Regions from separate parts of the Massilia sp. DWR3-1-1 genome, predicted to be linked through region 2. Evidence: riboswitches for the same ligand, from Rfam matches in the RefSeq annotation. Region 2 holds a riboswitch; the other holds the start of a gene.

Region 1 (11,781 bases), on a different contig from region 2:
TCAACAAGGTCGATCTGGCCGATCCCGCCGCCACCGCCGCCTGGAGCGCTTATTACGATGCCCAGGAAGGCGTCACCGCCTTCCCCATGACGACCAAGAAGCCGGCCGATGTCGCCCGCATCCCGGCGCTGTGCCTGTCGCTGGCGCCCCACCGCGGGGTGCCCACCAAGCCGCTGCGCATCATGATCATGGGCATTCCCAACGTGGGCAAGTCCACCCTGATGAACGCCCTGTTGAAAAAGAAGGTCGCCAAGGTGGGCGATGAGCCAGCCGTGACCAAGATCCAGCAAAAACTGTATCTGGGCAAAAATATCATCCTCGTCGACACGCCCGGCATGCTGTGGCCAAAGATCGCCCTGGCCAGCGACGGCCTGATGCTGGCCGCCAGCCACGCCGTCGGCTCGAACGCGCTGATCGAAGACGAGGTGGCGGTGTTCCTGGCCGAAGTGCTGCTCGAGCGCTATCCCGCGCTGCTGAGCACCCGCTACGGCTTCAAGACCGAAAGCCTCGACGGCATCGGCGTGATCGAAGCGGTGGCGGCGCGGCGCGGCTACCGCCAGAAGGGCGGCGACCTCGATTTCGAAAAGGCCGCGCACACCTTCCTGCAGGATTACCGCACGGGCGTACTGGGACGTATCAGCCTGGAAACTCCCGCGAGCCGTGCGGCACAGTTGGAACTGCACGCCGTGGCGATGGCGGAAAAGGCGGCCAAGGCGGCGGCCGTGGCGGCTGAAAAAGCGCTGAACGCGGCACGCGGCAAGCGCGGCGGCTAGTGAACTCCCTCAGCCGATGGCGGCGAATGCGTCTGGCTTAGCCGGCAGCACCTGCCTTCAGCGACGCAAGAAACATGGCCATCTTCGACGAAGCGACAAGCGCCGCTGGACCGACGAACGCAAGGTTCGTCTTGAAGGCCGACATCGTCAAGCCGATGTTGCCGAGTAGTCCCGCTGCCACGCCATGACGCCAACGCACATTGCGCGGCACTGTGCAAGGCGCTTTCCCATCATGGGAAGGTCAAGTCCAAACCGAGCTTGCTGCTAAGGACGAAGGTGAGGAACACCAGCACCGCGACCAATAGCACGAACACTGCGGCCACCTTGCCGACCGTGCGTAGCAGCGCGCGCTTGTCCTGCTCCTTCTTGCCTTGATCGTAATGCCACTTGATGGCGAAGAACATGCCCGTGCCGAGCACGAGCGCCTTGAACGTTACCAGCACTATCGGGATCCAATCCATCATTTTGCGTATTTCCAGGCTATTACTTGATACTGTCTATCGTGAGGAACACTACCTCAACACGCTGCCTGAGCAGCTTCATCGTTCGTTCAAACCAGCGCCCAGGCATCCTGTTTGAACCGGTCATTCCCTCTACCTGCGGCACGTTCTGAAGCATACTACCTAAAAGCAATTTCCATACATTGAGACAAAATGTCCCAGTTAAAAAACATACAAGGTGAAAATTTTTCCACCTGGTTGCCCCGATTGGCCGGAAACAAAGGGCCGCGTTTTTTGCAGATTGCCGATGCCTTGCAGGCGGCGCTGGCAGACGGATCGCTCAAGCCGGGCGACCGTCTGCCGCCGCAGCGCCAGCTGGCAGCACAGCTCGACGTTGACCTGACGACGATTACACGCGCCTACGACGAAGCCAGGCGTCGCCACTTGCTGGAGGGCCGCGGCGCGCGCGGCACCTATGTCGCGGCGCCGAAGGTCGAATTGACCTCGATCCTCGACCTGAGCATGAATACCCCACCGCCGCCCGCTGGCGTGGACTTCGACGACATGTTGAAACAAGGTTTGTCTCAAGTAATGATGAGGGCAGACAACGAATTGCTGATGACCTACCACGTGGCCGGGGGCAGCGCCTCCGACCGCCAGGCTGGCGCCACATGGCTCGCACCGATGTTTGGACCGCTCGATCCCCGGCAGGTCCTGGTCTGTCCCGGTGCGCAAGCGGCGATCGCCGCCTTGATCCTTGCGCTGACGGTGCCTGGCGATGTGATCCTGGCCGAGCCCATCACTTATCCGGGCTTGCGTGCCGCGGCGACCCAGTTCGGCCGGCGCATCATTGCGGTGGACGCGGACAGGCACGGGATGGTGCCTGAACTGCTCGAGCAAGCGTGCCGCCAGCACAAGAGCGCCCTGGTCTACCTCAATCCCACGTTGCAGAACCCGACCGCCATCACCATGCCCGAACGCCGGCGCAAGGCGCTCGCCAGCATCGCGAAGCGCTGCAAGGTGCGCATTCTCGAGGACGATCCCTACTGGCGCCTGGCCGACACCCCGCCACCACCTGTTGCCACGTTTGCCCCGGACCAGGTGGTCTACATCGGCACGCTGTCGAAATGCCTGACGCCCGGCTTGCGGGTCGCCTACGTGCTGATACGCGACCCGCACGAACGCGAACGGTTTCTGGTCGCGTTAAGGTCATTTTCGCTGATGGTCGCACCCTTGACGGCGGCACTGGCCACGCAGTGGATACTCGACGGTTCGGCTGAGCGATTGATGGAAGGCGTGCGCAAGGAGGCGCGCCTGCGCCACCGCATGGCCCGGGATATCCTTGCCGGGCGTTACAGCGGCCTCGGCGACGGCCTGCATGTGTGGCTCGAGTTGCCCGCGTACTGGAACTGCTCGCAGTTTGCGCATGCCGCCGACAGCGAGGGCATCGCCGTCACGCCGGCGCAGGCGTTCGCCACTGGCAGCGTCTCGGCGAATGCCATTCGAATCTCCTTGGGCAGCATCAAGGACCGTGGACGCTTCCAGGCCGGTCTGCACCGGCTCTCTCGCCTGCTGGCGCGGCGGCCCGGCTCCCTCAACGCCGCCGTGGTGTAACGCGACGCCATGACGGCACGGCCAAGGCGGACGGCCCGTGACCATCCGCCTGCCCGCGGCGCCCGGCGCCCCGCTTACGCAGCCGCTGCTGCGCCGAACCTGAAACTCGACACCGCCAGGCTGCCGAAAAACGCGTCCTCGTGATACACGCAGGCCGCCACTTCCTGTTCGGCCGCGCCCAGCGCCACGAACAGCGGCACCAGGTGGTCTTCGCGCGGATGCGCCACGCGCGCGGACGGCGCCGCGCTCCAGCGGCGCAGCGCGGCGCTGCGCTGAGCGGGGGGCAGGTCCAGCAAGACGTGCTGCAACCAGCCGTCGAACTGCTGCGAGGCCAGCTTGCCGCCGGGGCCGAACTGGCGCAGGTTGTGGAAGGACAGGCCGCTGCCGATGATCAGGACGCCTTCGTCGCGCAAGGGCGCCAGTGCGCGGCCCAGGGCCAGGTGGGTTTCCGGATCGTAGCCGTGCTTGATGGACAATTGCACCACCGGCATGTCGGCCTCCGGGTAGACGGGGACCAGCATGGAAAACGTGCCATGGTCGAAACCGCGCTGTTCGTCGAGCGTGACGGGGTGGCCGGCCGCGCGCGCCAGTTCGGCCACCCGCTGCGCCAGTGCGGGATGACCGGGCGCCGGGTAGCTGACCTGGTAGGTGTGGGGCGGAAAGCCGCCGTAGTCGTAGATCATGCCCGGCGCGGCGCCCGATGACACCATGAAATCGGCCGCTTCCCAGTGGCTCGTCACCACCAGCACGGCGCGGGGCCGCTGGCCCAACTGGCGCGGCATGTCCACCAGCGATGCTTCGAGCTGATCGTAGGCGCTGCCTGTCTGGTCCTTCATGAACGGCCACGGACCGCCGCCGTGCGAAACAAAATAGGTGGGCAAGGTACTCGACATCGCAAACTCCTTCAGGGCAATCGGGGCGAAAGCGGGCGCTTTCGCCGTCAAAGTAAAACTTGTACTAGCTAGTACTATTATGCGCCTCTTTAAGCGTAATTCAAGGCCCGTCGTGCCGCCTGCACCAACGGCGCCCGTGGCATGGGGCGCGCCGCAGCATATAATGGCGGGGTTTTGGTGCCCGCCGGCGTGATCTCGCCGGCAGTTAAACGGGAAACACCAGGCCCAGGCGCCGCGCGCCGCCGGCCTCACGTGTGCTGCCCCCGCAACGGTCAACCAGCCTCGTCCGCTGCCGCAAGGCGCGGGCGAGAGCCGCCTCGAATACCACCACGTGCGCGTGGGAAGGTGAGGCGGTGAAGCTGGTGAGCCCGGATACCGGCCAGACAGGGGAAAGCGCCGACCGGCGCTTTCATTGAATCCGGCTTGCGGGGACGCATGGCCGGAAACGCATTGCAAAGACTGCTCACCATGATGTTCATTTCCCATTCCCGGCGCCCGCGCGCCGTCCAGCCGCTCGTCCTCGCCGCCCTGTTGTCGGCCTGCTTCGCCAGCGCCGCCCACGCCAGCGGCAGCAGCGGCAGCGCCGATGCCCCCGCCGCCAGCGATCTGCCCACCGTGCTCGTCACCGGCTCGCGCTTTGCCAATCCGCTGGCCCTCGCGCCCATCGGCGCCACCGTCATCAGCGCCGAGGACATCCGCCGCGCCGGCGCCACCGACGTCAACCAGGCCATCCGCAAGGTCGGCGGCGTGTTCGGCCGCCAGAGCCTCGACGCCAGTCCCGACTTTTCGCTGGACCTGCGCGGCTTCGGCACCAACAGCGCCCAGAACATGGTGGTGCTGGTCGATGGCGTGCGCCTGTCGGAAAACGAACTGGCCAATCCGGTGCTCTCGGCCATCCCCATCGACACCGTCGAACGCATCGAAATCGTGCGCGGCGGTAGCAGCGTGCTGTATGGCGACGGCGCCACCGGCGGCGTGATCCAGATCATCACCCGCCGCGGCAGCGCCGCCCGGGCCACGCGCGCCTCCCTCAGCGCCGAAATCGGCACGCTGGGCGCGCACGACGCCCGCGCCTCGGTCGCCACCAGCTACCGCGGCGTGGCGCTCGACGCCGCCATTGACAATCAGGCCAGCGACAACGACCGCGCCAACAGCCGCTACCAGGCCAGCACCTTCAGCGGCGGCGCCCAGTTTGCGCTGGGCGACGGCCACATCGGCGTGCGCGTCGACAGCGCCCGCCAGAAATCGCGCTTTCCCGGTTCGCTCACGCAAGCGCAGTTCGATGCCAATCCCGGCCAGAGCCTGACGCCGGACGATTTCGGCGCGCAGGACAGCGACCGCGTCAGCGCCGTCCTCGAGCAGCGCTTCGGCGCCGTCGACCTGGTGGCCGAATTGTCGCACCGCGAAAAAACCGTCAAGGCCCACTACGTCGCCGACTTCGGTTTCGGGCCGTCCGTCTCGGACGCGCGCTATGCCACGGCGCAGACGCAGTTCTCGCCCCGCCTGCGCCAGCGGGCCCGCTTCGGCGCCATCGACAACGAACTCGTTGGCGGCGTCGACCTGCTGCGCTGGAAGCGCCGCACCAGCGCCGATTTCTCCAACGCCGATGCGCGCCAGAGCTCCCGCGCCGTGTACGTGCGCGACGAGCTGCGCTTCGACGGCGCCCATGCGGCCCGCCTGGCCGCCGGCGTGCGCCACGAAGTGTTCGACAAGGACACCACCGACACCCTGAGCTACCCGGCGGCCAGCGATCACGCGGGCCAGTCGCTCAATGCCTGGGACCTGCAGGGCAGCTACGCCATCGTGCCGGCGCTGACGCTGCACGCCAAGGCCGGCCACAGCTACCGCCTGGCCAACGCCGATGAAAACAGTTACCGCTCGTCGAGCGCGATCCTGGCGCCGCAGACCTCGCACGACCTGGAGGCGGGCGCCAGCTGGGCCGACGATGGCAATGCGCTGGCCGTGCGCCTGTTTCGCCATCGCCTGGTCAACGAGATTTATTATGATCCCACCGTGCTGGTCAATGGTTTCCCCGGCGCCAACACCAACCTCGACGCCACCGAGCGCCGCGGCATCGAACTCGATGGCCAGCTGCGCCTGGCCGCCGCCTGGCGGCTCAGCGGCCACGCCCAGCATCTGACGGCGCGCTTCACCGACGGCGTCAACCGCGGCCGCGCCCTGACCCTGGTGCCGGCCAACATGGTGAGCGCGCGCCTGAGCTGGACGCCGGGCAGCGGCCGTTCGGCCGACCTGGGTGCCCAGTGGGTCGACCGCCAGCGCTTCGGCAGCGATTTCAGCAACAGCTGCACGGCGCAGATTGCCGCCCACACGACGCTCGACGCCCGCCTGGCGCAGCGCGTGGGCCCATGGGAATTCGCGCTGGCAGGCAGCAACCTGGCCGACAAGCGCTTCACCAGCCAGGCCTTCAGCTGCCGCGCCGGCATCTATCCGGAAAACGGCCGCCAGCTCAAGCTGTCGGCGCGCTATGATTTTTAAGGGCGCGCTGGCGGGGCTGATGCTGACGGCGCTGACGGCGGCCCCTGCCGGCGCCGCCGTCAGCGTCGTCGACGATGCCGGCCACCGCGTCACTCTGGCTGCGCCGGCCCGGCGCGTCATCGCGATGGCGCCCCATATCACCGAGCTGCTGTTCGCCGCCGGCGGCGGCGCCCAGGTGGTCGGCGCCATCAACTACAGCGATTATCCACCAGCGGCCAGCCAGGTGCCGCTGGTGGGCAGCGACGAGCGCATCGACCTGGAACGGCTGATTGCGCTCAAGCCCGATCTGCTGGTGGTCTGGCAAAGCGGCAATACCGCGCGCCAGCTGGCGCAGTTGCAGCAACTGGGCATCGCGCTGTTCTTCAGCGAGCCACGCACGCTCGAACAGGTCGCCACCAGCGTCGAGCGGCTGGGCGCCTTGCTGGGAACGACGGCGCAGGCGGCGCCGGCGGCGGCGCGCTACCGCGCCAGCATCGCCGCGCTCAAGGCGCAATACGGGGCGCGCCCGCCCGTGCGGGTGTTTTACCAGGTCTGGGACCAGCCCTTGTACACGCTCAGCGACCGCCACATCATCGGCGACGCCATTCGCCTGTGCGGCGGCGTCAACGTGTTTGGCGGCCTCAAGGTGGTGGCGCCGTCGGTGGGCATCGAAGCGGTGCTGCAGGAAAATCCCGAAGCGATCTTCGGCAGCGAGGCGCACGATGCGGCCGACCTGGGCATCGGCATGTGGCAGCCCTACCGGCGCCTGCTCGCGGTCGAGCGGGGCAACCTGTTCCGCCTCGACGGCGTGCTGCTGACGCGCCCGGGACCACGGCTGGCGCTGGGTGCGGCGCAACTGTGCCAGAAGATCGAGCTGGCCCGCCAGCGCCGCACGGCGCCGCCCAATCAGTAAGCAAATGCAATATTCCAGCCGCCGTGCCGGGGGCTGGCCAAAAAAGTGGTAATCTCGCGTCGTTCATCGACCTCATTGATAAGGATTTTCATGCCTTCCCTGCGCATTCTCGTTGCCGCCCTCGGCCTTGCCGCCGCCACCGCCTTCGCTTCCCCGGCCGACCCGAAACTGGGCGTCGATTACGTCCAGCTGGCCAGCCCGCAAGCGGCCCAGGTCGTGGGCAAGAAGGTCGAAGTGATCGAATTTTTCATGTATCACTGCCCCCACTGCTACGTGCTGGAACCAACCCTGGCCGAATGGGTCAAAAAGAACGCGGACAAGGTGATCTTCAAACGCGTGCACATGCCGTTCCGCGGCGCCACCGATCCTGAGGCGCATCTGTACCTCACGCTCGAAGCGCTGGGCAAGCTCGAAGAGTTGCATCCGAAAGCGTTCAAGGCCATGCACGTCGAACGGGTCAACCTGGCCAACGAGCAGGTCGCGCAGGATTGGGCCGTCAAAAATGGCGTCGACAAGGCGAAGTTCCTCGATGCGTGGAACTCGTTCGGCGTCATGACCAAGCTCAAACGCCTGCCCGCCACCCTGGCCGCCTACAAAGTGGAGTCGGTGCCGACCCTGATCATCGACGGTCGCCTGATGACCTCGCCGGCCGTGGTCGATGCGGGCAACAAGGGCATGAATGAAGCGGCGCTGTCGAAGGCGACCATCGAAGTGCTGGACAACCTGGTTAAAAAAGTGGCAGCGACGAAATGAATGAGAAGGAAGGCAAGCTTCTGAAAATCTACGACGGTTCCGCCCCCGTCGAAGAAGATTTGTTCGAGCGCAGTTATGTCAACCACCTGGCGTGGACCCTGGCCGTGCTGTTCGGCGGCCTGGTGATCTGGCTGGCCATTGCCCTGGTCAATGCGGAGAACCAGCGCAATGCGCTGGCCACGGGGCAGTGTGCCGATCCCCTGTTCAAGGGCGAACTCGACAAAAAGTGCCTGGTCATGGTCCGTTCGCGCGATCACTGGTGGCAGCACTTGTGGTACGGCATGACCCATCTGCAGCAGTCGAACCTGAAGTAGGCGCCGCGCCGCTGGCGCTGCCGCGGCGGCCTCTCCTTGCCCTGCAAGTCGAGATGTATCAAGCAACTATGTGGCGCGTAAAGTTACGGCAAGAAATAAATATTATTGCATAACAAGCAAACGTGTCGTATATTTGACGCCTTGTGTCATTGATGACACCGCGCTCCCGTCTTCGTGCTGCGTTCGTGTGTTGCTTGTGCGAAGTCATGCATTGCCGTGCATGCGCGCCGTGCCAGGGCGGCGCCTGTCGTCACACGATGCCCCCGCTTGCTTGCAAGCCCTTATCGCGCCCGACACCCAGGTTTATGTTACGTATTTTCTGCAAGATGCCGACCCGCGGCCGCGCCGCGCTGACGGTCGGCCTTTCCCTGCTTTGCGCGCTGCCCGCGTGCGCACAAAGCAGCGGCGACGACGGCGCCTTGCCGGCCTGGCAATTTGCCGGTTACGGCAGTGCCGGCGTGGTCCATTCCAGCGAGAAGGCGGCCGACTTTACCGCCAACGTGCTCAATCCTGGCCGCGCCGGCTATTCGCGCCTCTACAGTTACGATGTCGACAGCCGGCTGGCCGGGCAGCTCAATTTCAGCATGACACCGGCCTGGTCGGCCGTGCTGCAAGTGGTCGTCGAGCGCAATATGGGCCATGATTTCTCCCCCGCCATCGAGTGGGCCAATCTGAGCTACCGCTATTCGCCGGAACTGAGCGTGCGGGTCGGGCGCATCGCCCTGCCGGTGTTCCTGCTGGCCGAATACCGCAAGGCCAGCTACGCGCTGCCCTGGGTGCGCCCGCCCGTCGAAGTGTATTTTGCGCTGCCCTTGTCGAGCAGCGACGGCATCGATGCGAGCTACCGCTGGCGCGCCGGCGGCGCCCACAACGTCACCCAGGTCTCGCTGGGCCGCACCAGTGTGCGCCTGTCGGACACGGCCCGGTTCCGCGGGCGCGAGCTGCTGGCGCTGAGCAATACCGTCACGCTCGACGCGCTGACGGTGCGCGCCAGCGTGCTGACGAACCGCCTCGAAGTCGATGTCGCCCGGCCCCTGTTCAATGCGTTCGCGCAGTTCGGCCCGGCCGGGCAGGCGCTGGCCGACAAGTACGACGCCAGCAGCAAACGCACCGCCGTGGCCACGCTGGGGTTCAACTACGATCCCGGCCACTGGTTCCTGATGGGGGAGATCGGGCGCTTCAATGCGCACTCCTTCCTCGGCAATAAATCCGTGGCCTACCTGAGCAGTGGCGTCCGCTACGGCGCCTTCACCCCGTATGCCAGCTATGCGACATCGCGGGCGAACCAGTCCACCACCGAAGCGGGGCTGGCGCTGACGGGCCTGGCGCCACAGGCGGCCGCGCGCGCCAGCTTCCTCAATGCCCAATTGAACGTTTTGCTGAGCAAGATCGCCGTCCAGCACACCAGCAGCGTCGGCGTGCGCTGGGATTTCATGCCCGACCGCAGTCTCAAGCTCCAGTACGACCGCCTGCGACCCGACGGCGGCACCAGCGGCACCCTGATCAACGTCCAGCCGTCGTTCCAGTCCGGCCATCCCGTGCACGCGCTCAGTGCCATGCTCGATGTGGTGTTCTGATGGGTTTGCCTTGAACCTCGCCGCCCGATCCCTGCAAGCGCTGGCGCTGGCGCTGGCCATGCTGTGCGGCAGCGCAATAGCGGGCGAACTGGTGGTGATCGTCTCCGCCAAGCGCCCGGCCCTGTCCATGACTGCCAGCCAGGTGGCCGACATCTTCCTGGCGCAGGCCGAGCGCTTCCCGGACGGCGACAACGCCACGCCGCTCGACCTGGCCATCGATTCGCCCTTGCGCGGCCAGTTCTACGCCAGGGTGACGGGCAAGTCGCCCGCGCTGGTGCGGGCCTACTGGACCAAGATGGTGTTCACGGGACGCGGCATGCCGCCGCGCGAAGTGGCCAGCAGCGTGGCGATGCGCCGCCAGGTGGCCGCCAATGTCTCGCTGATCGGCTACATCGACAGTGCCGCCCTTGACGACAGCGTGCGTGTCGTCCTGACGGTTGGCAAATAAGCGTGCGCTCAGGGGTCTCATTTCAGCCAGGCGAGTGCGGTGCGCCAGCGGTTTAAGTCGTCCCGCCTGGGCAACGCCGGCCTGGCCATGTTCAAACTGGGCGCGGGCATGCCCTGGTCGCTGCCCCTGTTCGCCGCGCTGCTGCTGATCGGCATCTGGTGCGCCACCTTGCACTTTATCGAGATCGAGCGCGCCTACGCGGTGCGCGCCGCCAGCGCCTCGCTGGCCGACCTGATCGACACCTACGAGGCGCAGGTCGCGCGCAACGTGGGCGGCATTGAACAGACCCTCAAGACGGTGAACTACGCCGTCAAACTGCACGGCACCGCCGGCGCGCTGGCCGCCTTGCAGGGCGAAGACCTGCTGCCGTCGGCGCTGATCTACGCCGTCAGCGTGGCCGGCGCCGACGGCACGGTGATGGCCAGCCACCCGGCGTCAAGCGTGGCCTCGGTGGCGCGGCAAGCGTTCTTTCGCTACCACCTGGGCAATCCCTCCGATGCCGTGCTGGTGAGCGGCGCGAGCGATCCGCGCCAGACGGAGAAGTCGGTGGTGCATTTCTCCAAGCGCCTCACCGATGGCACCGGGCGCTTCATCGGCGTGGCCGTGCTGGACGTCGATCCGGCCTATTTCACCAGTGCGTACGAACCGTCGCGCCAGGGCGCGCAGGGCATGCTGGCGCTGTACAGCGCGCCCGGCACCTGGCTGGCGGTGCGGGTGGGCGAGCACCTGGCCGCCAACCGCGCGGGTGCGGCGCCGCTGGCCGACCCGCTGGCGGCCGCGCCCGCCGCCTGGGACGGCGTCAAGCGCTTCAGCGCCGTGCGCCAGATGCGCCGGCTGCAGCTGGCGATGGTGGTGGGGCTTGGTGAGCAAGAGCAGATGGCCGCTTTCGAGGCGAGGCGGGTGAGCCGCCTGTGGCAGGCGGGCGGCGCCAGCGTGCTGCTGCTGGCGCTGGTGGGCGCCGTCTGGCTGTGGTCGCGCCAGGGCGCCGAGACGCGGCGCAGCATCCGCCTGGCCCAGCAAACCTACGAGGCCGCCTCGGAGAGCAACCAGGACGCCTTCTTTGTGCTGCACAGCGTCGTCGACGAGGGCGGCGCCATCGTCGACTTTCGCATTTCGGCGGCCAACCGCCAGGCCGAGACCCTTACCGGCCTGAGCCGCGAGGACCTGCAGCGCAAGACCGTCGGCAACTGGATGCCGGAGGCCTACGTCAACGGCACCTTCGAGCGCCTGGTGCACGCCACCAGCATGGGCGGGGTGCACGAAACGGAGGTCGAAAACACCACCACGCAATTGAAGGGGGCCTGGCTGCACCGGCAACTGGTGGGTGTCGAGGGCGGCGTGGTGGCGATCATCCGCGACGTCAGCGAGCGCAGGATGGCCGAAGCGAAAATCCTGCACATGGCGCGCCACGATGCGCTCACGGGCATGCCCAACCGGACCTTGCTGCACAGCCGGCTGGTGCAGGCGATCAGCCACGCCCAGCGCCGCCATGGCGCCGTGGTGGTGGCCTTTGTCGACCTGGACAACTTCAAGATGGTCAACGACGGCCTCGGCCACAAGGGCGGCGACGAACTGCTGGCG
Region 2 (11,781 bases):
TTGACGCCGCCGCACAAGCGCATGGCGTCGCTGACGATCGAGCCATTGCTCAAGGTGTAAAGGGGCTTGTCCCAGACCTGGTAGAACAGCCGCACGGGCGAGCGCTTGCCGTACTTTTGCGCCAGCGCGGCGAACTGGCCGCGCACGTCGGCGGCGACGGCATTGGCCACATTCTCGGTGCCCATCAGCTGGCCCAGGCGAATCAGGCTATCGGCGATGCCGTCGAGTTTTTTCGGCTCGCTGTGAAAAATCGGCACGTTCAGCTTGCGCAGCAGGTCGACCTGGCGCGCGGAGCTGCCGTGCAGCCAGACCACGATCAGGTCCGGCTTCAGGGCGATCACCCGTTCGAGGTCGACCTGGCGGTTGTCACCGATGCGCGGCAGCAGTTTCGCCGCCGCCGGATAGTCGCTGTAGCTGACCGCGCCGACGATCCTGTCGCCGCCGCCGGCCGCGTACAGCAGTTCGGTCACATGGGGCGCCATGGCGATGATGCGCTGCGCCGGTTTTTTGAGCGTGATGAGATTGCCGTCGTCGTCGCGCACGCTGATGTCGGCATGGGCGGCGCCGGCAAACAGCGCCAGCAGCGCGGCCAAAATGATGGGGGAGGGTTTGATCATCGGTGCTTCCATTCATGAAGTGCGGTGTGCAGCCGCTGCCAGGCGGCAGGGTCGGGCGGCAGGCCAAGGCGGATGCCGCGTGCGGCGTGCTGAAACAGGCGGACCCAGATGCCCCGTTCGGCCATGTGCTGCCAGAACGCTTCGGCTTGCGCCTCGGGCCACCATTGAAACAGGGGCGTGCCGGTGGCCTCGATGCCGTGGTCATCGAGTAGCTGTGTCAGGCGGGCGCTGGACCCGGCCAGGCGCTGGCGGCTGGCGCGCTGCCAGGGCTGATCGCGCAGGGCGGCAATGGCGATATGCTGTGCCGGCCCGCTGATGGTCCACGGCCCCAGCAGATCGGCCAGGCGCAGCAGCAGGGCCGGTTCGGCGCCGACAAAGCCAAGACGGATGCCGGCCAGGCCGAAAAATTTTCCGATCGAACGCAGCACGATGATGCCTGGCCGGTCGGCAAAGGCGGCGATGCTGTGGTCCGTGCAGGTATCGGCAAACGCTTCATCGACCACCAGCTGGCCGCCGCGCGCGGCCAGCTGCTGCGCCCAGGCGAGCAACTGCGCGCGCGGCACGCTGGCGCCGGTCGGATTGTTCGGGTTGCAGACCACCACCACATCGCTGTGCGCCACCGCGCCTTCGAGTTCGGCATACGCCACCTGGGTCAGGCTGTGGCCATGGCCTGCCCAGTGGTGGGCATGCTCGGCATAGGACGGCGCCGCCACCGTCACCCGCGCCGGAGCGCGCAGGCGCGGCAAGGCCTGGATGGCGGCCTGGGTGCCGGCCACCGCCAGCAGGCAGGGCGCGCCGTAAAAGGCGCGGGCGGCGTCCAGCAGCGCCGGATCGGCTTCCGGCAAACGATGCCAGGCATCGTCCGGCACGACAGGCGCCGGGTAGCCGTGCGGGTTGATGCCGGTCGACAGATCGATCCAGTGTTCGCCGCCGAAGCGGCGCATGGCCTCGCGCAGATTGCCGCCGTGTTCAAGCATGGAGGACCTCCAACAGCGCCGCGCCGGCCAGCGCGAGGCCAATCCACAGGGCGGTGGTGCGCGCCACCAGGGCCCAGGCGCGGGCGATATCGGCGCCGCTGGCGGCGACCCCGTGGCCGAGCGGTGCGCGTTGCTCGATGGTGCCATCGTAGCTGGCGGCGCCGCCCAGTTCAATGCCCAGCGCACCGGCGCCGCTGGCCATCACGGGGCCGGCGTTCGGGCTGCTCCACAAGGGCGCTTGCATGCGCCAGCACAGCCAGGCGCGCCGTTTCGCCTGCCAGCCGGGCGCCAGCAACATATAAGAGAGCGCGGTCAGCCGCGCCGGAACCAGGTTGAGCAGATCGTCCAGGCGCGCGGCCACGCAGCCGAACTGCAGGTAGCGCGTGCTGCGATAGCCCCACATGGCGTCGAGCGTATTGGCCGCGCGGAACAGCACCGCGCCCGGCGCGCCGGCCACGGCGAACCAGAACAGGGCGCCGAATACGGCGTCATTGCCGTTTTCCAGCAGCGATTCGGTGCTCGCCTTGGCCAGCGCGTTTTCGCTGGCGCCGCTGGTGTCGCGGCTGACGATGCGGGCGGTGAGCCGGCGCGCGCCGGGCAGATCGCGACGCGCCAGCGCGGCGGCGATCGGCAAATTGTGTTCGCGCAGGCTGCGCAGGCCCAGGCAGACATACAGCAGCAGTGCGTGCGCAAGATAGTTGAGCCAGGGCGCCGTTGGCAGCCACACCAGCAGCAGCGCCAATGCGGTCGGCGGCGTCACCGCCAGCAGCCATGCCAGCGCGCCGCGCGCGACGCGGGCATGGCCCAGGTTCAGGCGCCGCTCGAGCCACATGGCCCAGTTGCCAAAGCCGACCAGCGGATGCCAGCGGCGCGCTTCGCCCAGCAGCACATCGAGCAGCACGCCGGCCGCCAGCAGCAGCGCCAGCGCGCTCACGCCAAGGCCGCTCAGCACGGGCCGCCCTTCAGGTACAGGGGCAGGCCGGCGGCGATGAACACGGCGTCATCGCAGAGGGCGGCCATGGTCTGGTTCAGCCGGCCCTGTTCATCCATGAAGCGGCGCGATATCGCCCCCATCGGCATCAAGCCCAGGCCCACCTCGTTCGATACCAGCACGACGTCGCTGGCGCAGCGCGCCAAGGCGCTCGCCAGCATGTCCTGCTGTTCATCAAATTGCGCCGGCACGGTGATCGTTCCCACGTCGGGATAGCTGTCACCGCCGCTAAACAGCAGATTGCTCAGCCAGAGTGTCAGGCAATCGACCAGGATCAGGCGTTCGGGCGAGGACCAGCGCAGCAACTGGTTGCCCAGCGCCAGCGGCTCTTCCACCGTGGTCCATTCGGGCGGGCGCGCGGCGCGGTGGTGGGCGATGCGCGCGGCCATTTCGCCGTCGCCGGCGGTGGCGGTGGCCAGGTAGACGACCTCCTTGCCGGAATCGATCGCCAGCCGCTCGGCAAACGCGCTCTTGCCGGAACGGGCGCCGCCCAGCACCAGGGTGCGCCTCATGGCGCGCCAGCGGAAAACAGCGCTGCCACGGCGGCCGGATTGGACGGGAAGTAGGCGTGAAAATACGAGGCCGTCAGCGCGCCGCAACGATACACGGCCTCGCCCGCAGCGCCCGAGGGGTGCTTGACCGTGCTGGCGGCGGGCGCCAGGCTGGTGCTCAGGGTCGAATAGTGAAAGGTGTGGCCGCGCAAGGGGCCGTGCGCGGTCTCCAGTGCCTGCGAACCCAGTCCGGCCAGCCTGGCCTGCATGGTCACGGTGCCCGCCATCACGCCCGCCATCGGCCAGACGACGCCGGCCTGGTCGGACAGCGACTCGGCCAGCGCCATCATGCCGCCGCATTCGGCCACGATCGGCAAGCCGGCGGCGTGCGCGGCGCGGATCGATGCCTGCCACGCGCTCGCATGCGAGAGCGCCGCCGCATGCAGTTCCGGATAGCCACCCGGCAGGTAGACGGCGTCTGCCTCGGGCGGCACCGCCTGGTTTGCCAGCGGCGAGAAGAAGCACAGGGTCGCGCCCAACTCCTCCAGGGTGGCCAGGTTGGCGGGGTAGATGAACAAAAAGGCGGCATCGCGCGCGACGGCGATGGTGCGACCGGCCAGCAGCGGCGCCGGCGCCGCCAGCGCAGTCTCAAGCGGCAGGCGCACGGGCGGCAGCGCGTCCCATGCGGCATCGTCAAACGCGAGCTGTTCGGCCAGGCTGTCGAGCAGGGCGTCGATGGCGCTCACTTCGCCCGGCACCACCAGTCCCAGGTGACGCTCCGGCAGCGAGGCGGCCTGGCGCGGCAGGGTCGCCAGCAGGGGGATATCGCGCAGCGATGCCGCCACCATGCTGGCGTGGCCGGCGCTGGCGACCCGGTTGGCGGTGACGCCGGCCATCGCCACGGGGCCGTAGTCGCGCAAGCCCAGCGCCAGCGCGCCAGCCGTCTGCGCCATCGCACTGACGTCGATCACCGCCATCACCGGCACGCCGAAGGCGCGCGCCAGGTCGGCCGAGGAGGGCGTGCCGTCATACAGGCCCATCACCCCTTCGATCAGGATGACGTCCGCTTGCGCGCCTGCCTGCGCCAGCAGGCGCCGGCAGGCGTCGATGCCGACCACCCACAGGTCGAGCGACTCGACCGGCGCGCCGCTGGCCCGCTCGAGGATCATGGGGTCGATGAAATCCGGTCCGCACTTGAACACACGCACGCGCTTGCCCTGACGCGCCAGCTTGCGCGCCAGCGCCGCAGTGACGGTGGTCTTGCCCTGGCCGGACGCCATTGCCGTCACCAGGAGCGCTTTCACTTCGACGCTCGCGGGCATCACCATTCGGTTCCCGCCTGGGCGCCGATGCCGGCCTTGAAGGCATGCTTGACGACGGCCATTTCGGTGACGGTGTCGGCGATGTCGATCAGTTCCTGCGGCGCGCCGCGGCCGGTGACGACGACGTGCTGCATGACGGGCCGCGCCAGCAAATCGGCGATGACGACGTCGACGTCGAGGTAGCGGTATTTCAGGGCGATGTTGAGCTCATCGAGCAGGACCAGGCCGATGGTGGGATCGGCCAGAAACAGCTTGGCCTGCTCCCATGCCAGCAGGGCCTTTTCGATATCGCGCTCGCGGTTTTGCGTGTTCCAGGTATAGCCTTCGCCCATCGCGTGAAACTGCACCTCGTCGGGAAAGCGGCGCAGGAATTTTTCCTCGCCCGTCTCCAGCGCGCCTTTGATGAACTGCACCACGCCCACTTTCATGCCGTGGCCCATGGCGCGCATCACCATGCCCAGGCCGCTCGAGCTCTTGCCCTTGCCATTGCCGTTGTTGACGATGATGATGCCGATCGCTTTGTCGGCGGCGGCGATCTTCGCGTCGATGATGGCTTTTTTGCGCTCCATGCGCACGCGGTGGCGCTCGTTCAAGGCCAGGGTGTCGGCGGAGGGAAGTGCTGCGGTCGGTTGGCTCATGCTTGGTCCTCGGAGGGAATGAAAATACGGCGGCTGCCGTGCTCGATGATGTCGATCGGGTGGCCCAGGTAGTCGCCCAGCAGATCGGCGCGCATCACCTGTTCCTTGGGACCGGCCAGCCAGCGGCCGTCACCCATCAGCAGCAGGGCGTGGGTCGAGACGCGATGCGCCAGGGTCAGGTCGTGGCCGATCATGACGACGGTCTTGTTGTGTTCACGGCACAGGCCCGCCAGCAGCGCCATGATCGACACCTGGTGCGCCAGGTCGAGCGCGTTGGCCGGTTCGTCGAGCAGCAGCAGCGGGGTGTCCTGGGCCAGCATGGCGGCGATTGCCACCCGCTGGCGCTCGCCGCCGGACAGGGTGCGCACATCGCGCTCGGCCAGCGCCGCCACCTCCATCGCGTGCAGCGCGCGCAGGGCGATCGCATGGTCGTCGCTCCCTTCCCAGTAGCGATTGCCGTGGTAGGGGTGGCGCGCCGACAGCACTGTTTCGATGACGCTGTAGGCAAACGCGTCGCTGCGGCTTTGCGCCAGGAAGGCGCGCTGGCGCGCCAGTTCCGGCAGCGGCCAGTCGGCCAGTGTCCGTCCGTCCAGCGCGACGTGGCCGCCATCGATCGAGCGCAAGCCCGCCAGGGTGCGCAGCAAGGTGCTCTTGCCGGCGCCATTGCGGCCGATGACACTCCAGCATTCGCCGTCGTTGACCTGCCAATTGAGGTCGTCGACCAGCACGCGCTGGCCCGCCTTCAAACAAAGATGGTGTGTGCTGATCATGGTGGGTTTATCTCCGCAGCCGGTGCAACTGGAACAGGAACACGGGCGCGCCGATCAACGCCGTGACCACGCCGACGGGCAACTGCTGGGGCGCGATGGCCGTTCTTGCCAGGGTGTCGGCCATGACCAGGAAGGCGCCGCCGGCCAGCGCCGCCGCGGGAATGAGCACCCGATGGTCGGGGCCGACGATAAAGCGGATGGCGTGCGGCACGATCAGGCCGACGAAGCCGATGCTGCCGGCGGTGGTGACGGCGCTGGCGGTGAGCAGGCCGGAGATAAAAAACAGGCTCTTGCGCAGCGGGCCCACCCGCACGCCCAGGGTCGCCGCGTTCTCCGCATGCAGCGCCATCACGTTCATCGAGCGGGCGCTGAACAGGGCGAACAGCAGGGCGCCGGCCAGCACCAGCCACGGCAACAGCCGCAGGGGGGCGCCGGCCAGGTCGCCGATCATCCAGAAAATCATGCTGCGCAGGCGGCTCTCGGGCGCGATCGACAGCATCAAGGTCACCATCGCCATGCAGGCCGATGCCAGGATCACGCCCGTCAGCAGCAGCATCGCGCTGCCGCCTTCGGCCGCGGTGCCGCCGCGCAGGTCGCGCCGCGCCAGCAGATACAGCAGGGCCGAGATGAGCACCGCGCCGCCAAACGCGGCCGCGTCGACCATCCAGGCGGCGCACATGAACAGCAACGCAGCCAGCGCGCCCACCGATGCGCCGGCCGAAATGCCCAGCACGTAGGGATCGGCCAGGGGATTGCGCAGCAGCGCCTGCATCATCACGCCGGCCAGCGAGAGCGCCGCGCCGGTGACAAAGCCGACCGCGGCGCGCGACAGGCGCAGCTCGAGCAGGGTGGCCGCCAGCGAACTGGTGTGACCGTGCAGCAGCTCGCCCAGCGCTGCCGGCATCTCGGTCAGCGGCACCGCGACGGAGCCGGCCACGCCAGAAAAAACCAGGCTGGCCAGCGCGAACACGGTCAGGCCGGTCAGGGTGAGGGTGGCGCGCCGGCGCTGCTGGCGGGAGAAGGAATGCATGGATGCTTTCAAAAATTCGGTATGCGGCGGGTTGTGACCGCTGTGACGGCCCGCGGCCGTCACAGCGTACTTCAATCGCTTGTTAATAACCGTAGCGAATACCGGCAAACACCTTCGAGCCCGGCGTGGCGTAGTTGCGCGCCAGGTCGTACTGCTTGTCGCCGACGTTATTCCAGCGCACCAGCGCCGACCAGTCGCGCGCGAACGTGTAGGTGGCGAACAGGTTGACCAGGCCATAGCCGCCCAGGCGGTTCTTGTTGGCGGCGTCGTCATAACGGTCGCCCGACAGGTCCAGTTCGACGCCGCCCTTCCATGCGCCGATGGTGCTGGTGGCGCTCACGTTGGCGTGCTTGTTCGACCGGCGCGCCAGGCGCAGTTGGCTGGTCTCATCCCGCGGATCCTGCAGGTCGACGCTGGCGGCCAGGTCGACGCCCAGCACGCGCGTGGAACCGGCAACGGTCAGGCCTTCGAGCGTGGCGCGGCTGACGTTGTAGGCGCAACCGAATTTGTACTCGGCCACCCCGAACGGGCAAGGGTTGGTGTTGACCAGCAGGTCGGTCAGGCGGTTGCGGTAGACGCTGGCGCCGAGGGCGTTGACGCCATCGTCGTAGCGCAAGCCCAGTTCCGCATTGCGGCCCTGCTCGGGGCGATTGGCCGGGTTGCCGTACGAGGGGTAATACAGCTCGTTGTAGGTGGGGGCGCGAAAGCTGCTGCCGTAGCTGGCGGTGGCGCGCAGGGCGGCCGAAAAACGGTAGCCGTAGCCGACCGCGCCCGTGTTGTTGCCGCCGTAGACCGATTTGTCGCGCCGCGCGCTGGCGTTGAACAGGTGCGCGCCGCGCCGGGCATTGTACGAAGCGGCAAACGCGTTGGTGCTGCGCGCGCGATTGAGGGCGGCGGCGCCGTTGGTCGAAACGTCTTCCTCGCGGTGGTCATACAGCAGTTGCAGCATGTCGGCGCCGATCTGCACGTCGTTCTGCCAGCTGAAATTGTTCTGGGTGCTGTCGATTTGCGAGTAGCCGCTGGCGGCGGCGCTGCTGTAGTTGGCGCCCTTGTCGCGGCTTTGCGCGAACTGCAGCAGGCTGGTCCAGCCTGGCGTCAGGCGCGCCTTGGCGAAGACGGCGGCGTTCGACAGTTCCGCTTCGGCGCGCACATCGTAGGCGGTGGCGCCGCTGTCGTATTGGGCATCGAGTTTGCTGTGCAAAAGCTGCGCGCCCACCTCGTAGCCATCGGCCAGCTGGTAGCGCAGTTGGGCGGCGACATTGGCCTTGTCATAGCCGTCGCGGTCGGCGTTGTAGCTGCTGCTGCCGGGACGGGTGGCCGAGAAGCCCGTCGATTTTTCCTTGCCGGCGCTGATGGCGTAGCTCAAGCTGTGCTCCCCGCCGGTGGCGCCCGAGACGCTGGCGTCGAATGCGCGCGTGCTGTCGCTGCCGAAGCCGGCCAACGCCGTCATGCGCGGTGCGCCCTTGCCGGTGCGGGTGAAAATCTGGATCACGCCGCCGACCGCATCGGCGCCGTACATCGAGCTCAAGGGCCCGTAGACGATTTCGATGTGGTCGATGGCGCTCAGGGGGATGGCGCTCCAGTTGGCCGCGCCCGTGGTGGATGAGCCGATGCGCACGCCATCGACGAGCACGATGTTCTGGTTGCTGTTGGCGCCCCGGATGAAGACGCTGGCGCTGGTGCCGGCGCCGCCGTTGCGGGCCACTTCGATGCCGCGTTGGCGCTGCAGCAGGTCGATGACGGAACCGGCGCCTGATTCGGCGATCTGTTCGGCGCTGATGGTGACGCTGTCGCTGATGACGTCGGCCAGCGCCTGCGGGCTGCGGGTGGCGGTGACGAGGACGGTGGCGGCGGGTGCGGGTGCGGATTCGGCGTGGATGGCCGGAGCGGCCATCGCCAACGCCAGTGACGCCAGGGCGGCGTTACGGGAAGTACGTGATGTCATGATTATTTTCTGTTGTAGGCAACCGGCCGACGTCCCCGTGGGCCAGATTGAACAGAAGCGAGCGAACAGCAGAGACGACCAGGAAGCTGCCGGCAGGCCGGCATTGTCCGTGTCGCGCACATCCCGTTCGCTCACTTCCACCTGTCTTGGCCGGTATCCGGGCTGGCAAGTTAGACCCTCTCACCTTCCCATGCCGAGGCACAGTGGTTGTCAGAGAGGGTTTGTCGCGCTCTGTTGCGACACTTGCTGACCGTTGCGGGGGCAGCACACGCAGGCGTTCAAATGAAGGCTTCGTGTTTCCCGTTTAACTGCGCGTCAGGACAGACGCGCGAGCACCAAAACGCGCCCATTATACGGCGTTGCGGCGTCACGGGCGGCGCCGGCGTATCAAAATCGCATGGTGACGATGCCGCCGTAGTCGATCCGGTGCGGCGTGGCGGCCGCTTGCAGCGCGATGGCCGCCAGCGCGCCCTCGCCCGGCGGCGCCCCGTGCAGGCCGGCGCGCTCGATGGCGGCGAGCAGGCGGATGGTGCCGGCGTGGCAGACGACGACGGCGTCGGACACCTGCGCGCGCCGCAGCGCATCGACAAAGTCGGCCACCCTGCGCGCCACCTGCAGCACCGTCTCGCCGCCGCCCGGCGCGTAGTGGACCAGGTCGGCCGTCCAGGCGTCGATCTCAGCGCGCGCGATGGCGTCCCACGGGCGCAGTTCCCAGGCGCCGAAATCCATTTCGGCCAGGCGGGGCTCGAGAAGCGGCGGCGGCAGACCCCATTGCGCCGCCAGCGCCATGCTCAATGCCGTGCAACGCTGCAGGGGGCTCGACACCATGTGGATGTGCGCGCCGTGCGGCAGCGATTGCGCCAGATTCGCCAGCGCCGCGCGCAGCGCCGCCGGGTCGACGGGAATATCGCTGCTGCCGTAGCACAGGCCGGCCGCGACCGCCGGCGCCGGATGGCGTACCGCGATCAGTCGCATGTCAGGCCGCCAGCGCGCCGCGGCCGAAAGTGGCCAGCACGCCCAGGTAGATCATCACTTCGCTGGCCTGCTGCACGGCGCCCAGGCAGTCGCCCGTGTAGCCGCCGATGCGGCGCGCGAACAGGCGCGCCAGCCACAGCGTGGCGGCGAGCGCGGCCAGCGCGCCGGCGCCGATCGACCAGCCGCCCAGCGCGCCCGATGCGATCACGGCGGCGACAGCGACGGCGGTGCTGACGGTGGCGATGACGAATTCGCCGCCGTGCATGGTCTGGGCCAATGGCTTGGCCTTGCCTTCGGCGCGGGCGTAGTCCATCCGCCAGATCAGCGACGTCGCCATCAGGCGGGAGAGCGGGTGGGCGACGAACAGGGCGCCGATCGCCGCCGTCGGCGGCAGGAAGGCCAGCGCCGCGCACTTCGTGCCGAGCATGCACACGGTGCCGATCGCACCGTAGGCGCCGATGCGCGAATCCTTCATGATCTCGAGCACCCGTTCGACCGTCATGCCGCCACCGAAGCCGTCGCACATGTCGGCAAAGCCGTCTTCATGAAAGGCGCCGGTGGCGTAGATGCCGGCGGCGGTCGAGACCAGCACCGCCACCGGCGCCGGCAGCACCAGGGCGGCGAGCGCGTACACGGCCGCCGTCAGCGCCGCCACCACCACGCCGACCAGGGGAAAATAGCGCGCGGCCTGGTTCAGCCAGGCCGCATCGAAACCGACCCAGGCGGGGATCGGCAGGCGCGTAAAAAACTGCAGGGCGGTGAAGAACAGGCGGAGCTGGTGCACGGCTTGTCCTTATTCGCTCTTTTCGCTGACCTGGGCCGAGTCGAACGTGGCCATGTGGGCGAGGAAGTTGACGGCCGCCTGCAGCAGGGGCACGGCGAGGGCGCTACCGGTGCCTTCGCCGAGGCGCAGGTCCAGTTGCAGCAGGGGCTTGACGGTGAGCGCGCCGAGCAGGCGCTGGTGGCCGCTTTCGGCCGAGCAGTGGGCAAACACGCAGTAGTCGAGGATGGCGGGCTGCAGGCGGCTTGCCACCAGCAGGGCGCTGGTGACGATGAAGCCGTCGATGAGCAGGACCTTGCGCAGGGCGGCCGCCTGCAGCATCGCCCCGACCATCATGGCTATTTCCAGTCCGCCGAAGGTGGCCAGCACCTCGAGCGGCGCATCGACACCCGCATGCAGCGCCACCGCGTCCTCGATCACCCGCTGCTTGTGGGTGACGCCGTCCGCCGACAGGCCGGTGCCGGCGCCGACGCATAGAGACACGGGGATGGCACACAACTTGTGCATCAAGGCGGCCGCCGCGGTGGTGTTACCAATGCCCATTTCACCGAAGCCGACAACGTTGCCTTCTACCGCCGCCGCCAGCGCCATGCCCGCCTCGAGGGCGGCGGCGCAGGTGGCGGCGCTCATCGCCGCCTGTTTGGCAAAATTGGCCGTGCCGTTGGCGAGCTTGCGGTCGGTCAGGCCGGTGCGCGGGCCGAAATCGTGGTTGACGCCGGCGTCGATCACTTGCAGGGCGCAGCCGGACTGGGCGGCGAAGACGTTGATGGCCGCGCCGCCAGCCAGGAAGTTTTCCACCATCTGCCAGGTGACGTCCTGCGGGTAGGCCGACACCCCTTCGGCGACGATCCCGTGATCGGCCGCGAACACGAGGATGGCCGGTCGGTCGATGGTGGGCGCGCTGGTGTGTTGGATCAGGCCGATTTGCGTGGCGAGCGACTCCAGTACGCCCAGGCTGCCCAGCGGCTTGGTCTTGTGGTTGATGGCGTGTTCGAGGCGGGCGGCGAGGTCCGCATTGGCGGTGGGGGCGAGCTGAGGAATCATGGTGTGGATCTGCTGGTAAATTGACAAATTGGCTATAAAAAAACCCCCGCTAAGATAGCACAGCGAAAATGAACAATTACTTCTTGCCTGTCAGCGCCGAGCTTTGCTATAGTTCGCCTCCCCGAGAAATTGGTTAACAAAAACAAGAACTTGGGGCCGTTTGTAAGAACGGCGACACAAAAAAGAGGTTGACGAGAAAC

The links. A riboswitch is a leader RNA that binds a small molecule or an ion and turns the genes downstream of it on or off. The one in region 2 is predicted to bind cobalamin.
Region 1: another riboswitch for cobalamin. It lies ahead of ACP7EY_RS11910 (TonB-dependent receptor family protein); the one in region 2 lies ahead of ACP7EY_RS23170 (TonB-dependent receptor domain-containing protein).

What each region holds. Positions count from the first base shown of each region.
Region 1 covers NZ_JAFCXL010000009.1:176,347-188,127, reverse strand. The annotation lists gene ylqF (ribosome biogenesis GTPase YlqF) at 1-773, shown strand, start outside; gene ACP7EY_RS11930 (Na+/H+ antiporter NhaA) at 811-984, opposite strand; gene ACP7EY_RS11925 (hypothetical protein) at 1,004-1,237, opposite strand; gene ACP7EY_RS11920 (PLP-dependent aminotransferase family protein) at 1,427-2,827, shown strand; gene ACP7EY_RS11915 (DODA-type extradiol aromatic ring-opening family dioxygenase) at 2,902-3,720, opposite strand; cobalamin riboswitch at 3,879-4,118, shown strand; gene ACP7EY_RS11910 (TonB-dependent receptor family protein) at 4,171-6,216, shown strand; gene ACP7EY_RS11905 (cobalamin-binding protein) at 6,206-7,108, shown strand; gene ACP7EY_RS11900 (thiol:disulfide interchange protein DsbA/DsbL) at 7,199-7,861, shown strand; gene ACP7EY_RS11895 (hypothetical protein) at 7,858-8,175, shown strand; gene ACP7EY_RS11890 (hypothetical protein) at 8,481-9,752, shown strand; gene ACP7EY_RS11885 (phosphate ABC transporter substrate-binding protein) at 9,763-10,200, shown strand; gene ACP7EY_RS11880 (bifunctional diguanylate cyclase/phosphodiesterase) at 10,240-11,781, shown strand, end outside.
Region 2 covers NZ_JAFCXL010000039.1:5,517-17,297, forward strand. The annotation lists gene ACP7EY_RS23130 (cobalamin-binding protein) at 1-617, opposite strand, end outside; gene cobD (threonine-phosphate decarboxylase CobD) at 614-1,594, opposite strand; gene cbiB (adenosylcobinamide-phosphate synthase CbiB) at 1,587-2,546, opposite strand; gene cobU (bifunctional adenosylcobinamide kinase/adenosylcobinamide-phosphate guanylyltransferase) at 2,540-3,097, opposite strand; gene ACP7EY_RS23150 (cobyrinate a,c-diamide synthase) at 3,094-4,404, opposite strand; gene cobO (cob(I)yrinic acid a,c-diamide adenosyltransferase) at 4,398-5,036, opposite strand; gene ACP7EY_RS23160 (ABC transporter ATP-binding protein) at 5,033-5,806, opposite strand; gene ACP7EY_RS23165 (FecCD family ABC transporter permease) at 5,814-6,836, opposite strand; gene ACP7EY_RS23170 (TonB-dependent receptor domain-containing protein) at 6,919-8,781, opposite strand; cobalamin riboswitch at 8,913-9,136, opposite strand; gene ACP7EY_RS23175 (histidine phosphatase family protein) at 9,169-9,756, opposite strand; gene ACP7EY_RS23180 (adenosylcobinamide-GDP ribazoletransferase) at 9,758-10,540, opposite strand; gene cobT (nicotinate-nucleotide--dimethylbenzimidazole phosphoribosyltransferase) at 10,550-11,581, opposite strand.